DNA from 4 places in the Synechococcus sp. MIT S9508 genome. Region 3 is predicted to be linked to each of the others. Evidence: predicted binding sites of a transcription regulator. Region 3 holds the regulator's gene; each other region holds the start of a gene.
The links. The regulator NtcA, encoded in region 3, controls nitrogen genes in cyanobacteria. The targets are predictions, from matches to a motif close to GTANCNNNNGNTAC.
Positions count from the first base shown of each region.

Region 1: a site for NtcA is predicted at 2,419-2,432, ahead of glnA (type I glutamate--ammonia ligase). Genes of this name have one in related genera too.
Region 2: a site for NtcA is predicted at 2,016-2,029, ahead of SIB42_RS05730 (ammonium transporter). Genes of this name have one in related genera too.
Region 4: a site for NtcA is predicted at 1,323-1,336, ahead of urtA (urea ABC transporter substrate-binding protein). Genes of this name have one in related genera too.

Region 1 is NZ_CP138941.1:1,730,665-1,734,397, forward strand. Features, by position in the region: gene SIB42_RS09575 (class I SAM-dependent methyltransferase) at 1-424, opposite strand, end outside; gene SIB42_RS09580 (hypothetical protein) at 527-847, shown strand; gene glnA (type I glutamate--ammonia ligase) at 937-2,358, opposite strand; gene SIB42_RS09590 (allophycocyanin subunit beta) at 2,573-3,097, shown strand; gene SIB42_RS09595 (pyridoxal-phosphate-dependent aminotransferase family protein) at 3,209-3,733, shown strand, end outside.
Region 2 is NZ_CP138941.1:1,118,972-1,122,704, reverse strand. Features, by position in the region: gene gpmI (2,3-bisphosphoglycerate-independent phosphoglycerate mutase) at 1-360, shown strand, start outside; gene secG (preprotein translocase subunit SecG) at 385-615, shown strand; gene SIB42_RS05730 (ammonium transporter) at 657-1,979, opposite strand; gene groL (chaperonin GroEL) at 2,226-3,733, opposite strand, start outside.
Region 3 is NZ_CP138941.1:212,292-216,024, forward strand. Features, by position in the region: gene SIB42_RS01205 (cob(I)yrinic acid a,c-diamide adenosyltransferase) at 1-167, opposite strand, end outside; gene rph (ribonuclease PH) at 311-1,036, shown strand; gene ntcA (global nitrogen regulator NtcA) at 1,112-1,846, shown strand; gene SIB42_RS01220 (DUF3084 domain-containing protein) at 1,905-3,116, shown strand; gene SIB42_RS01225 (resolvase) at 3,113-3,550, shown strand; gene SIB42_RS01230 (DUF3146 family protein) at 3,528-3,733, opposite strand, start outside.
Region 4 is NZ_CP138941.1:633,367-637,099, reverse strand. Features, by position in the region: gene urtA (urea ABC transporter substrate-binding protein) at 1-1,200, opposite strand, end outside; gene ureG (urease accessory protein UreG) at 1,435-2,037, opposite strand; gene SIB42_RS03215 (urease accessory protein UreF) at 2,037-2,708, opposite strand; gene ureE (urease accessory protein UreE) at 2,705-3,214, opposite strand; gene SIB42_RS03205 (urease accessory protein UreD) at 3,293-3,733, shown strand, end outside.

The DNA.
Region 1 (3,733 bases), 1.0 Mb from region 3:
AGTGATCGCTGAGGTAACCATCGGTTTGATGGTGAAAATTCTGGAGGTAATAGTCGGGATAGAGATCGCGATTGGCCAGATCAGGAATGTCCTTGACGTCTCTGGCACGCCTTCTGGCCCAGTTGGAAGGCAGGTCCAGCCACACGCGTGGATAGCGTTCAGCCCATTCCAACCAAGGGATATCAAACAGCAGCGACTGGGGGTAAATCCCAGACTCAGAATCCTGCCAGTCACGCTGATGCAGCTCATCCAGCGACTGACGCAGAGCGTCCATCATTTCGCTGGGAACAGGTTCAGTTTTGGGCACCACATCAGGCGCCACCACTTCCATCACTTTGGTGCTTAGTTCCTTGTGGACCAGGCCAGCAAGACTGCGGCCCTGTTGCATGGTCCGGTAAGCGATTTCAGTGAAGCTGGGCGCCATGAAAAGGATTGAGATCCAAGCCGACTCATTTCAATGGATTGCGAACGTTGTTGTGGGTTTTTGCCGCAGTGATCACGAAAGTTATGTGAAGCCCCTGTGAAAATGGTAGCCGTTGCTACAGAATTGACTCAGGTACTTCAGGAGCTCTCGATGGCCGTTGAGATCACCACCGCCGGGACCATGGCGTTGTATTCGGGCAATGTGCTGGAGCGCCGGCAGCGTGCGGCCGCAGAATTTCTGGCCTGGGCGGAGCACCATGCCCATGACGTGCTTAGGCAGCAAGCAGCTCATGCTCAAGTTGAAGGCCATCCTGATCGGCTTGATCAACGCAGCGCTCTGGCTCAGCAACAGGTGTGTGCTCGCCGACGTCTGCATGCCAAGCAACTGCATGACAGCGCCATGGCTCAGTTAAGGCACTCCTGAAGTGCCCTGTCGCTAGGTGCTCACGATGGCCACAAAAAAAGGAGCCGTAGCTCCTTTTAGAACAACAGAAACTGTCGATTAATGACCAATCAAGCGTCGTAGTACATCACGAATTCGTGGGGGTGCGGGCGCTGGCGCAGCTGCTGAACCTCTTCGTATTTCAGGTCGATCCAGTTGTCGATGAAATCCTTAGTGAACACTCCACCTTCCAGGAGGTAGTGGTGGTCTGCGTTTAGAGCTTCGAGCGCCCCATTCAGGGATGCAGGCACAGTGGCGATCTTCTTCAGTTCATCAGCGGCGAGTTCGAACAGGTCAACGTCCACGCCGTCTCCGGGGTCGATCTGATTCTTGATGCCATCGATGCCGGCCATCATCATCGCGCTGAAGGCGAGGTAGGGATTGGCCAGAGCGTCGCCGGAGCGGAACTCAAGTCGCTTGGCTTTCGGGCTGGGGCCGGTGAGAGGAATGCGAACGGCCGCGGAGCGGTTGCCTTCCGAATACACCAGGTTGACAGGAGCTTCAAAGCCAGGAACCAGTCGCTTATAGCTGTTGGTCGTGGGGTTGGTGAAGGCGAGGAATGAGGGAGCGTGCTTGAGGATGCCGCCGATGTACCAGCGTGCTGTCTGAGACAGGTTTGCGTAAGTCCCTTCCCCGAAGAACAGCGGCTGTCCTCCTTTCCAGAGGCTTTGGTGCACGTGCATTCCTGAGCCGTTGTCGTTGAAGACCGGCTTGGGCATGAAAGTGGCCGTTTTGCCGTACTTCTTGGCGACATTGCGCACGATGTACTTGTACGTCATCACGTTGTCGGCCGCCTGAATCAGCTCAGCGAACTTCATGCCAAGTTCGTGCTGTCCAGCTCCGGCCACTTCGTGGTGGTGCTTTTCGATGGGAATGCCCAGCTGAGCCATCATCAACAGCATTTCCGAGCGGATGTCCTGGGCGGTGTCGTTCGGAGCAACGGGGAAATATCCCTCCTTCTCCTGGATTTTGTAAGCGAGGTTTCCGCCTTCTTCGACCCGCCCTGTGTTCCAGCCGGCCTCGATGGTGTCAACGCTGTAGAAGGATCCGCCTTCAGCGGAGTTGTAACGCACGTCGTCGAACAGGAAAAACTCCGGTTCTGGACCGAAGAACGCTGTGTCAGCAAGACCCGTGCTGGCCAGGTAAGCGAGTGCTTTCTGGGCAAGTGCTCTGGGACAGCGCTCGTAGGCTTCTCCCGTGCGCGGATCCTGAATCGAGCAGATCATGCTCAAGGTTTTATGCCTGTAAAAAGGATCGATCCAGGCGGTTGCAGGATCGGGCACCATGGCCATGTCGGAGGCGTTAATCGCTTTCCAGCCTCGGATCGACGATCCATCGAAGGCCAGTCCTTCCGTGAACGATTCAGGTTCGATTAGGTCCTGACAGACGGTGAGGTGCTGCCACTTGCCGTGCAGGTCCGTGAACTTGAGGTCGATCAGTTCGATGCCTTCATCCTTGATCTGACGAAGCACGTCCTGGGCAGTTTTGGCCATGGCGGGGAATCGAGCCCATACAAGTCGAACCGACCGTAGATATCGATCCGTAGCTGTTTTGTATCAACGGGCACCTTTTTGCCTTCCTTCTTCCTTGGTGGCTTCAGAGAGCCACTTAGTAACCGTTTCTGTCAGATTGCTTTGATCGCCTTTGCTGAAGCAGGTTTCATCGCTTTGTCGGTGTTACCTTCCAACCAACGTGGACAGGGCTTGCATGCGCGATGCCATCACCGGACTGATCGGGCAGTACGACCAGCTGGGTCGCTATCTCGATCGTTCTGCGATCGATCGCATCGAGAGCTACTTCGATGAAACGGAAGTGCGTGTTTTGGCCGTTGAAATCATCAACCGTGAAGCTTCTGAGCTGGTACGTGAAGCCAGTCAGAGACTCTTTCAGGCGGATCCGGAGTTGTTACTTCCGGGCGGGAATGCCTACACAACCCGTCGCCTCGCGGCCTGTCTGAGGGACATGGATTATTTCCTCCGTTACGCCAGCTACTCCTTAATCGCTGGCGACAGCACGATTCTCAACGAGCGCGTCCTGAACGGTCTGGACGACACCTACAAGAGTCTTGGTGTTCCAACCGGACCGACCGTCAGGAGCATGGTGCTTCTGGCTGATGTCCTGTGTGAACGCCTTCTGAATGATGGTGTTCCTCAGGATCGTTGCGCGCTGGTCCGTCAGCCGTTTGAGCACATGGCCTCCGGTCTTGCGGCCAGCGACGTGCGTCAGCGCTGATCGAAAGTCTCCGAATCATTTCAAGCGGCGTCGGAGTATCCGTTTGGGGCCAATTTCTCACCGATTGATGCGTAGGCTTCTCGCCATTGATTTCCGGTTCCGGCTTCGCCGATGACACACCCTCATCCTTCGGTTGACTCGTGCCATCGATCCTCCATCGGTCCGATTGACACACCCGACCGTTTGTTGCTGGGTCCCGGACCTTCCAATGCCCATCCCACGGTTCTTCAAGCGCTGTCTCGCACGCCAATCGGTCACCTAGATCCGCTTTATGTGGAGCTGATGGGAGAGGTTCAGGAGCTCTTGCGGTACGCCTGGCAGACCGACAACCGCCTGACTCTGCCGATGAGCGGTACTGGTAGTTCAGCCATGGAAGCCACGCTGGCTAACACCATCGAACCCGGGGATACGGTTCTGGTGGCTGTGAAGGGATACTTCGGGAATCGCTTGTTGGATATGGCCGGTCGTTACCGCGCCAACGTTCAGGTGATTGAGAAGCCCTGGGGTGAGGCATTCAGTCTTGAAGAGATCGAAGCGGGGATCAAGAAGTACAAGCCTGCGATCCTGGCGATGGTTCATGCCGAAACGTCCACCGGCATTTGTCAGCCTATGGAAGGGATCGGTGATCTGTGCCGA
Region 2 (3,733 bases), 910 kb from region 3:
ATTGAGACAGTGGACCAGTGCATCGGACGGTTGCTCGATGCCGTGGGACGCATGGGAGGAACGATGATCATCACTGCAGACCATGGCAACGCCGAGCGCATGCAAGGCGACGATGGTCAGGCCTGGACGGCACACACCACCAATCCCGTTCCTCTGATTCTTGTGGAGGGAGAACGCAGAAAATTGCGTGGCATGGGGAATGCAATCCGCCTGCGAGATAACGGCGGGTTAGCTGACATCGCACCCACTCTTCTGCAACTGCTCGATCTCGAGAAACCCGATGCCATGACCGGCAGCACTCTGATCGAACCAATCGAGACACCTGTGCCCTCCACCGCTCGCCTGCCACAACCGGTCTGATCGGCTCGGACATAAAATCAGCCCATGATTACCACCGTTCTTTCCTGGATCTGGATCGGCAGCGGCCTTTTGCTGATCCTGTTTGTGCTGCTGCACAGCCCCAAAGGTGATGGCATGGGTGGGCTTGCGGCCAGTGGTAGCACCTCGTTTACCAGTGCCAGCAGCGCTGAAGCGACCCTCAACCGCATCACCTGGACCACCCTGGCCATCTTTCTGACCCTGGCAGTGATCCTGAGTGCCGGTTGGCTGAACTAAGTCAGCAGGGCCGGCAACAACAGCTCCAAGCGAATCGCGACTTAATGAAACTGGGGAGAACCAATCCTTTCCGGATAGGCCTCTTCACCGTGCTCACGCACATCAACACCAAGGTTTTCAGCATCTTCCGTTACTCGGAACGGAAGGCCAAGACCTCGCAAGACTGCTGCGATCAGCAGCGTCCCAAGGGCCGCCAACCCATAGGCCACAAGCACAACCTGAAACTGATCAGCGATCAAGCCAAACCTGCCCTTCTCGGCAAAAACCTGCGCTGCAGGGTGAGTGGCGATCAGCTCAGTGCTAGCGAAGACACCGGTCAGGATCGCGCCGACTGTGCCACCGACACCGTGGACTGCAAAGGTGTCGAGGGAATCATCAAAACGCAGCGAAACCTTGAGCTGCACAGAGCAATAACAAAGCAGACCAGTGATCGCACCGATCGCCATCCCAGCAGCTGGCGTCACAAACCCAGCTGCTGGGGTGATGCCCACCAGACCGGCCACAGCCCCGGTCGCCATACCGACAGCAGTGGGCTTGCCATCACGCCATGTTTCGATCAATGACCAAGCAACCAAGCCAGTTGCTGCAGAGATATGCGTCGTAGTGAAGGGGAGTTCAGCACCACTGACACTCAGCTGACTGCCGCCGTTGAAACCGAACCAGCCAAACCAGAGCAGACCAGTGCCGAGCAAGATCTGAGTCACATCGTGAGGTGGGCGCACCGAATTGGGCCACTGCTTGCGCCAGCCAACAAGGCCAGCAAGCAAGAGAGCAGAAACACCAGAGCTGATATGCACCACCGTGCCTCCAGCGAAATCAAGGTCTTTCCCAAGGCAACCACCTCCCCAGACCATATGAGCAAGAGGGGCATACACCACCAGGAGCCACACGGGGGTGAAGACGCACCAGAAGCGAAAACTGATCCTCTCCACCAAGGCCCCTGAAATCAGAGCCGGAGTGATGATCGCGAACATGCCCTGAAAGAGAGCGAAGCTGAGTCCAGGTATCGCCAGGCCAGGCCAAATGTCAGGGACGTTCTCCAACATGGCGAAGGAGAAGGGATTGCCAATGACGGCATTCAGAGCTCCGCCGTCGGAGAAGGCAAGACTGAATCCGAAGCTGACCCACACCAGCGTGGCGATGCCCATCATCACGAAGCTCATCGCCATCGTGTTGAGCACATTGCGAGCCTGAACGAATCCTCCGTAGAAAAACGCCAATCCAGGAGTCATCAGCAGCACAAGTGCCGCCGAGGTGAGGATCAGAGTGTTGTCGGCAGACGAAAGTGATGCATCACCTGCGTACGCAGGCAGCAGGGCAGAACTCAGCAGCTGAAATGCTGGAACCACCAGAAGGGCGATCAAAAATCGCCTCAGGCGAGGCTGAAACACGTGTTTCCCGTAACCGTCGATACCATTTCAGACCCTCTGCGCCAAAAACTGTTCACCGCGAACATTTTGAGGGGCAGGGAGAGTGGAGGCGTCCAGATCCGAGACGTCGACAAAAGCGCCACGGGCCGCCTGAATTCAATCCCTAGCTGACAACAACAAAGCCCCGCAACAGCGGGGCTTAACAAGCCGCCGAGGCGGCTTTGATCGAGAAGCTGCGACTCAGTAGTCGAAATCGCCACCGCCCATGCCGCCACCGGCTGGTGCGGCGTCTTTTTTCTCGGGCATGTCAGCAACGATGCATTCGGTGGTCAGCACCATGCCTGCGATTGACGCAGCGTTCTGCAGACCGGAACGCGTCACCTTCGCGGGATCGACAATGCCGGCAGCAAGCATGTCGACATAGTCACCGTTGGCCGCGTTGTAGCCATCGTTGAAGTTCTTGGCCTTCACGTTTTCAGCCACAACAGCGCCATTGACACCAGCGTTCTCAGCGATGCGCATCAGTGGTGCAGTCAGAGCTGCAGCCACAATGTTGGCTCCGATCAGCTCCTCTCCCTCCAGGCTGGACGATGCCCACTGCTCGAGTGTGGGAGCCAGGTGAGCAAGGGTGGTGCCACCTCCAGGAACGATACCTTCTTCAACAGCAGCCTTGGTCGCGTTGATGGCATCCTCAAGCCGAAGCTTCTTATCCTTCATCTCGGTCTCGGTGGCAGCACCCACCTTCACCACAGCAACACCACCGGCGAGCTTGGCAAGTCGCTCCTGAAGCTTCTCCTTGTCGTAGGTGGACTCGGTTTCGTCCATCTGCTTACGGATCTGCTCACACCGCGCTTTCACGGCCACATCGTTGCCTTCGGCCACGATCGTGGTGGTGTCCTTGTTGATGGTCACGCGACGCGCAGTGCCAAGCATCTCGATCTTGGCGTTCTCAAGCTTCAGACCGGCGTCTTCAGTGATCAATTGACCATTGGTCAGCACAGCCATGTCTTCCAGCATGGCCTTACGGCGGTCACCAAAACCGGGAGCCTTCACCGCAGCCACGTTCAGGACACCGCGCAGACGGTTCACCACCAAAGTGGCAAGAGCTTCCTTCTCGATGTCCTCAGCGATGATCAGCAGAGGCTTGCCAGTGCGAGCAATCTGCTCGAGCACGGGCACGAGATCCTGCACGAGGCCGATCTTTTTGTCGGTGAGCAGAATGTAGGGCTCGTCCAGGACGGCTTCCATTCGCTCAGTGTCGGTGGCGAAATAGGGAGAGATGTACCCCTTGTCAAAGCGCATTCCCTCGGTGACCTCGAGCTCGGTGGTCATCGACTTGCCCTCTTCCAGGGAAATCACGCCTTCCTTGCCAACTTTGTCCATGGCGTCGGCGATCATCCGACCCACTTCCTCGTCGTTACCAGCGGAAATGGTGCCCACCTGGGCGATGGCATTGCTATCGGCAATCGGCTTGGCGTTTTCTTTGATCTTGTCGACCAGAAAATCCGACGCTTTGTCGATGCCCTTTTTCAGGGTTATGGCATTGGCACCCGCAGCAACATTGCGCAGGCCAGCCTTGACCATGGCATGGGCAAGAACGGTCGCAGTGGTGGTGCCGTCACCAGCTGCGTCATTGGTCTTGGATGCAGCCTGACGAATCAGAGCAACACCAGTGTTCTCGATGTGGTCTTCGAGTTCGATCTCTTTGGCGATGGTGACGCCGTCATTGATGATCTGGGGAGCACCGA
Region 3 (3,733 bases):
CGATAAGGGGCGGTATGCACCTGCAACTGCCCTTCAGGAGCCACCAGATGCAGGGGCTGCTGTGGCTGGAGCGATGGCAGAGGATGCAAACCCGCACGGTTCAGAACCCGATGATCGGCACCGCTCTGCTGGCGGGGTCGATGGCTTGGGCTCAGGCTGGCGGTCATCTCGGTCGCTTCCATGTGACTGGAATCGAATCGATCCAGCGGAATTTGAATCTAGCGGCGAAAGCACAAATCACAATCCCTTTGACACCATCCCTGGTGTCTCTACGCCAACTGGCAGGCTCAAGATCCCGATCCGGTTCCCCATGAGCGAGACCCAGCGCAACGATGGCCGCAAACCCGCCGACCTCAGGTCCTTCTCGATCGACTGGGATCCCATGGGCTTCGCTCTGAGCTCTGTGATCGTGCGCACCGGACGCACCACCGTGCTCTGCAGCGTCTGCCATGAAGAAGGCGTCCCGCGCTGGCGACGGGATCAGGGCCTGGGGTGGCTCAGCGCTGAATATCGCCTGCTGCCGGGATCCACCCCTGATCGCCAGCGAAGGGAACTGATGAAACTGTCAGGACGCACCCAGGAGATCCAGCGCCTGATCGGCCGCAGCCTTCGCGCGGCAATCGACATGAAGGCGTTGGCTGAGAACACCCTGCTGATCGACTGCGATGTGATTCAGGCGGATGCGGGAACGCGGACTGCAGCGATTACGGGGGCATGGCTCGCCCTGCAAAAGGCCGGCGAGCGGCTGGTTGCACAAAATCGCATCAGCACTCATCCGGTCATCAACCAGGTAGCGGCTGTCTCTGTAGGACTGATAGAGGGGCATGCTCTGCTGGACTTGGACTACAGCGAAGACAGTCGGGCGGATGTTGATCTCAATGTGGTGATGAACAACTCCGGCGACCTATTGGAGTTGCAGGGCACTGCCGAAGGTGCACCATTCAGTCGCCAGCAGCTCAACAGCCTGCTGGACCTTGCCGAACCAGGGTTGAAGCAGCTCATGGCTGCACAGCTGGATGCACTGCATGAAGACTGAGCCAGGAGAACCGTGTTCGTTGCTACAGGGTGACCGCGCATCGCTCCTTAACTTCCCCGCATTGATGCGTTGGTCATGGCCGAAGTGATGCGCGGCTTTAGTCGGACTGCTCCCCAGCCTGGGCGGTCCGCAGAAACAAGCCTGACCAATGCGCCCAACCCCGCCAGCCGCACCCTGCTGGAAGTGATCCGTGATCTGGAAGGTGCCAGCACCGAAATGGTGGAACGGAACAAAACCATCTTTTTCCCAGGAGACCCGGCCGAGCGCGTCTATCTGATCCGACGAGGAGCTGTGCGTTTATCGAGGGTTTATGAGTCGGGTGAAGAGATCACCGTTGCCCTGCTGAGAGAAAACAGCCTATTTGGCGTTCTCTCACTGCTCACCGGACATCGCTCCGATCGGTTTTATCACTCCGTGGCCTTCACCAGAGTGGAAATGGTGACAGCCCCAGCGAGCTCTGTACGCCAGGCGATCGAAGCGAACACCAGCGTGGGATTGCTTTTACTTCAGGGTCTCTCCAGCCGAATTCTGCAGACCGAGACGATGATTGAAACCCTCACGCACCGGGACATGTCCTCCCGGTTGGTGAGTTTTCTGCTTGTCCTCTGCAGAGACTTCGGGATGCCTGGCCCCCAGGGCATCACCATTGACCTGCGTTTGTCTCATCAGGCCATCGCTGAAGCGATCGGATCCACGCGTGTCACGATCACGCGTCTGCTTGGCGATCTACGCAATTCAGGCCTGGTCGAAATTGACCGCAAGAAGATCACTGTTCTGGATCCGATTGCACTGGCCAAACGTTTCAGTTAACCCCGCTACAGGTGAAGATGGGCAGCACCTCAGCGGCCTGCCGCATGTTTGACGCACCGTGACCGGCTGGCTGCTGCTGCTTTCCCTGCTGATCCTCGGGGGCGTGCTCTCCACTCTTGGTGACCGACTGGGTTCGAGGGTCGGCAAAGCCCGGCTGAGCCTTTTCGGTCTTCGCCCACGTCAAACCGCGGTGGTGATCACTGTGCTCACGGGGAGCCTGATTAGTGCCTTGTCGCTTGGGCTGATGCTGCTGGTGAGCCGCCAGCTGCGCGTTGGTCTGTTTGAACTCAATGACCTCGAAGCCCGCCTGCGCAGCAGCCGCTTGGACCTGAAGGGTAGCCGCAAGGCTCAGCGCAAGGCACGGCAGCAACTCGAAGAGGCTCGGGCAGATGAAATCAAAGCCAGAAAGATCCTGGCGGATGCGCAGGCACGAGCCGGGGAGCTGCGCAGCACACTTCAACCCCTTCAAGAGCAGACACGCCGACTTGAGGCAGAACGGCAGAGACTCAGCCAGGACGTGCGCAACCGCGATGCGGAAATCCAACGCACGGATGATGAACTTCGAGCAGTGCGTCAACGCATCAGCTCAGGCGAAGCGGAGCTCCAGCAATTGGAGAAGAACCTGATAGCGCTGCGACGTGGAGATGTGGCCATCAGCAGTGGCCAGCCGCTGGCCACTGTCACGCTCAAGCTGGATCGTCCTGATCAAGCCCGGCAAGTGATTGACCAGGTGCTGCGGGAAGCCAATCTGCAGGCTTTTCAGAAGGTTCTGCCCGAACAGGCTCCTGATCGTCAGATCATCCTCGTACCCCGCCAGGACATTGAAAGGCTGGAACAAGCCATCCGAAAGCCTGGCACCTGGGTGGTGCTACTGCGCTCAGCGGCCAATGTGTTGCGCGGTGAGAGCGTGGTGTACGCCTTCCCGGATGTACGTCCCAATGTGGCCATCACCGTTGAGGGAGAAGTTCTGGCCAAAACCACTCTTGCCAGCCAGGAAACGAATCCAGAAGCGGTGCGAAACCGCATCAACCTTCTGCTGGCATCGACTCTGTCGGAGGTGCGCCGAAGAGGGTCACTGAGTCAAGGCCTTCAATTTGATGCCAACGCCGTCAACAGGCTCGCTCGGGAGCTGACCAAGCGCAGCGGTGGACGGGTTGATCTCGAGGCAGTTGCGGTGCGGCGTAGTGAAACCGCTGATCCCATTGCGATCGAGCTGCTTCCAAGCCGCCCACTGCGCCCAACATCCTCGCTTCAGGACGACAGTCCATGAACCGGATCGTCTCGGTTGACCCAGGGCGCAACAAGTGCGGCCTGGTCCTTGTCGATTGCACCAGAGACTGCGTCATCGAAGGGCACGTTGTGGCAACCGAATCGGTGCTGGACACCCTGCAGTGCTGGAGGCAGGACGCACCGATTGAATGCTTGGTGCTGGGGAACGGCACAGCCAGCAACAGCTTGAGACACCAGCTTCCTGAAGATCTTCCCGTCAGAGTGGTGGATGAGCGCGGCACCACACTTCAGGCACGCAAGCGCTACTGGCAGCTATGGCCCCCAAGGGGATGGCGGCGATTGATGCCCCGAGGCCTGCTGCTACCCCCCAGCGAACTGGATGCCGTTGCAGCCCTGGTGATTCTTGAATCGGAGCTCGGCCGCAAGATCCTTTGGCCTGGTCCCGCCCCACTCAGAAACGGGCCCTCACAGTGAAGCTGTAGTCACCACCGGCTTCCAGCCTGTAGTCGGATTTCACAAGAAAGCGAAGCAAGGCATCCTGGATCAAGGCTTTGCCCAGAGAGGGCTCCACACTCAGCTCACCACGATCAAACAACCAGTGAAAGGTCCAGGTGAAGCCACCCGCCTGAACCTCTCCCTGCAGACACTTGTCTCGGA
Region 4 (3,733 bases), 420 kb from region 3:
GGTCTCTTCAAGGATCGCGAACTGGCCATCTTTAGTGATTTGACCGATTCGAACCGTCTGAGAGAGGTGATGGTTTGGCATCACCTTCACAGGACCCTGAGGTGCATCGAACTCAATACCAATCAGTGCTTTACGCACTTTGTCGTCGTCAAAGCTATTGGCTTTTTCGACAGCAGCTTTCCAGAGATAAACCATGTTGTATGCCGACTCTTGCGGGTCAGCAACCATGCGATCAGCGCCGTACTTTGCCTTGAAGTCTGCAGCAAACTTCTTGGAAGCAGGGGTATCAATCGACATCATGTAGTTCCATGCGCCGTAGTGACCCTCAAGAAATTCAGGCCCAATCGTGCTGATTTCTTCTTCCGCGATGGAATAACTCATCACGTAATAACCATTAGCCGGAGTAATTCCAGCATCTTGGATCTGCTTGAAGAAGGCGACATTCTGGTCGCCATTAAGGGTGTTGATGATGACACCACCATCAGGCAGAGCTTTTTTGATCTTGGCAATGATTGGAGCCACCTCTGTATTCCCTAGAGGCAGATAGTCCTCGCCGACAACCTTGCCACCAAGCTGCTCAACCTGAGCCTTGGTGATCGTGTTGGACGTGCGGGGGAACACATAGTCCGATCCGACCAGGAAGAAGTCCTTGCCTGCAGCAGGCGACTTCTCATACATGAATTTGGTGGCCGGCTCCGATTGTTGATTCGGGGTTGCGCCGGTGTAGAAGATGTTGCTTGAACACTCCTGGCCTTCGTACTGAATCGGGTAATAGAGAAAGGCATTCTTCGACTCATAGACCGGCAGCATTTCCTTCCGGCTGGCCGAAGTCCAGCCACCAAAAACAACTGGCACCTTGTCTTGGTCGATCAGCTTCTTCGATTTCTCAGCGAAGGTCGGCCATGTGGAAGCACCATCTTCGACGATGGTTTCAATGGTGTATTGCTTGCCATCAACCTCAACGCCACCTGCGGCGTTGATTTCTGCAATGGCCATCTTCTCGGTATCAACGAGGGTCTTCTCCGAGATGGCCATGGTGCCTGTCAGAGAATGAAGAATGCCAACAGTGACTGTGCAATTGCCTTCGTCATCACAGGTGGCGTTGGTGGCCTGACCGCCACCTGCACATGCTGTGACGCCGAGGCCTATAGAGGCAGCAGCCAAGCCAGAAAACAACCGATTGGACAAAGAATTACTCATGAAATCCTCAATTCAGGATGCTCGCCGAATGGCGGAAGTGACTGAGTAAGACTGATTCAAAATCAGTTTTGTATCAACGAGGACATAATGACATTAAAGCTCTTAAACAGCGTCTAAGCAAAGTAACTATTGCGACAAATGTGCATCAAGCGAGTGATGAGCTCGCAGCCACATACGCCGAACATTGATTTCGTATCAAAGGCAGCAAAAGTAATAACAATTTTTGAATACGTTTTAATTCGGTAACTGTTGCATCAGAAATTCAACAACAAAATCCAGACCTTCTCCGCTTTGGAGATTGGTGAAGCACCAGGGACGGCCTGCACGCATCCGTTGAGCATCACGCTCCATCACCCCCAAATCGGCTCCAACGAAGGGTGCCAAGTCGATCTTGTTGATCACGAGCAAGTCTGAGCGGGTGATGCCTGGGCCTCCCTTCCGTGGGATCTTGTCACCAGCAGCCACATCGATCACGTAGATGCACAAGTCCACCAGTTCAGGACTGAAGCTGGCGGCTAAATTGTCGCCTCCGCTTTCCACCAACACCACATCCAAGTTGGGAAACTGAGCTTCCAGCTCGGACACCGCAGACCGATTAATCGAGCAATCCTCCCGAATCGCCGTATGCGGACATCCTCCAGTTTCGACTCCGCGAATCCGCTCCGGCTCCAAGGCCCCTGCATGGGTCAGAAACTGAGCATCCTCCTGGGTGTAAATGTCATTGGTGACCACAGCCAGCTGCAACTGATCGCGCAGCTCTCTGCAAAGAGCCTCCACCAATGCGGTTTTTCCTGAACCCACCGGTCCAGCCACACCTAAACGAAGCTTGCTAGCCATCAACTTCGAAACAAGCGGGAATACAACTCAGCATGGGCCAGCTGCGCCATCGAGACGCCAACACCACTGTTCCAAAGCTCATGGGGGTGAACACCAGACAACTGTTCAGCCACATCCACGAGCTGAGGAAGCAGACGTTGCTGCAGAACCTGGGCTCTTGTTGGCCCCAATGGCACTAAACGCACAGCAGCACTGAGTTGATTGGCAACCCAGCCATAGAGATAGCCCTCAACCATCTCCCGCTCAGCGACTTGCAGAGCAACAGATGCCCAAGCCCATGCAGCAGGCCAAGCCAGAGGAAGCGCTTCTGGCAGAGGGTGACCCATCTCTGCGAGCAGCTCAAGCAGAGAGCCGCCCATCTGAAGCTGTTGGGCACGCAGCTCAGCAGCTTCGCGCGTCGCCAATAGCCAACCATCCAGATCAACCACCCGGGTTCGCGCACTGGCATCAGCGCTGACCTGCCATTGCCTCAGATCAGCAGCCAACTCCGGGAGCGCTGCAGCTTCGAGGCGCAAGCCACCCCGCTGAAGCTCTGCAGCGAGCCAAAGCTCAATCCCATGCTCATCCCTGAGACCACCGGACTGAATCAACACTTCCAGTCCCTCGGAATAACTGAATGCACCCACGGGCAGCGCCGGACTGACCATCTGCAGCAAGGCGAGCGATGTCATGCAGAAGCGAATCCATGAGGATGCGAATGAACACAGCCATAAGCACCACCGTCAGGAACAAACGGCCGTTCACAGGCACTCACCTGAAGTCCACGACTCGTCAACATCACGGCCAGCACCGAATCCTCAAGCAGCAGAAGCTCCTGTTCATGGAGCTCAAGCGGAACATGACGGTTGCCAAGGTGATAGGCAGCCTGCAGGAGCTCAAGCGGAGAAGCCGCGCGAACCCGTAAAAGCCGTTCTGGCGCTGCAATCACTTCCACCTGCAAACTGCGCAATTGATCCAGAAGCAGATCGCCAGGCTGGAGAGCACCATCACGAGGCAACTGCAGCAACAACTCCCTGCCGCAGGGGGTGCGACGGCGGCCACGCAAAACCGTGCGTTCGTCTGCGGTAAGCGGCAGTTGCAAACGACCCACCGCCTCGGCGTTGGTCCATCCTCCAACCAATAGGCGATGCTCCAGCACGATCACAGGTTCAACCACCACCCTTCCCTGTCTGGCCATGAGCCTGCCCACGAACCAAGCCTTCTTTTCGTGTGCATTGCTACAGAGTGATCGCTGGGGGGCATCAAGCTTGGTGTGATGCAACGCCTCGATCCCTGGCAAGGACACTGCCGGCTGCAGTTTTTCCAGCAAGGTGAACGCACCATTCACCAGGGCGGCTGCAGTGCTCCCTTCAAACTGCTGCGCTCAGAAGACGGCGCTGACGGCCGCCGTGAAATCCCACTGCTGCACACTGCTGGCGGACTGGTGGGCGGCGACCAGCTCGACATCGATGTTGCTCTTGAGACGAACAGCCACAGCCTGATCACCAGCGTCGCAGCTCAAAAGGTCTATGGCTCCATCGGTCGCAGCCGCCAGACTCCGCAGGGATCCTGGGCACGCCAACACGTGAATTGCCAACTCGGCAGTCACAGCGATTTGGAATGGTTACCCCAAGAACTCGTGGTCTACGCCAACGCTCTCTATGAACAGCAACTCAGCGTGCGTCTACCGAAAGACGCCTCATTCCTGGGAGCAGAG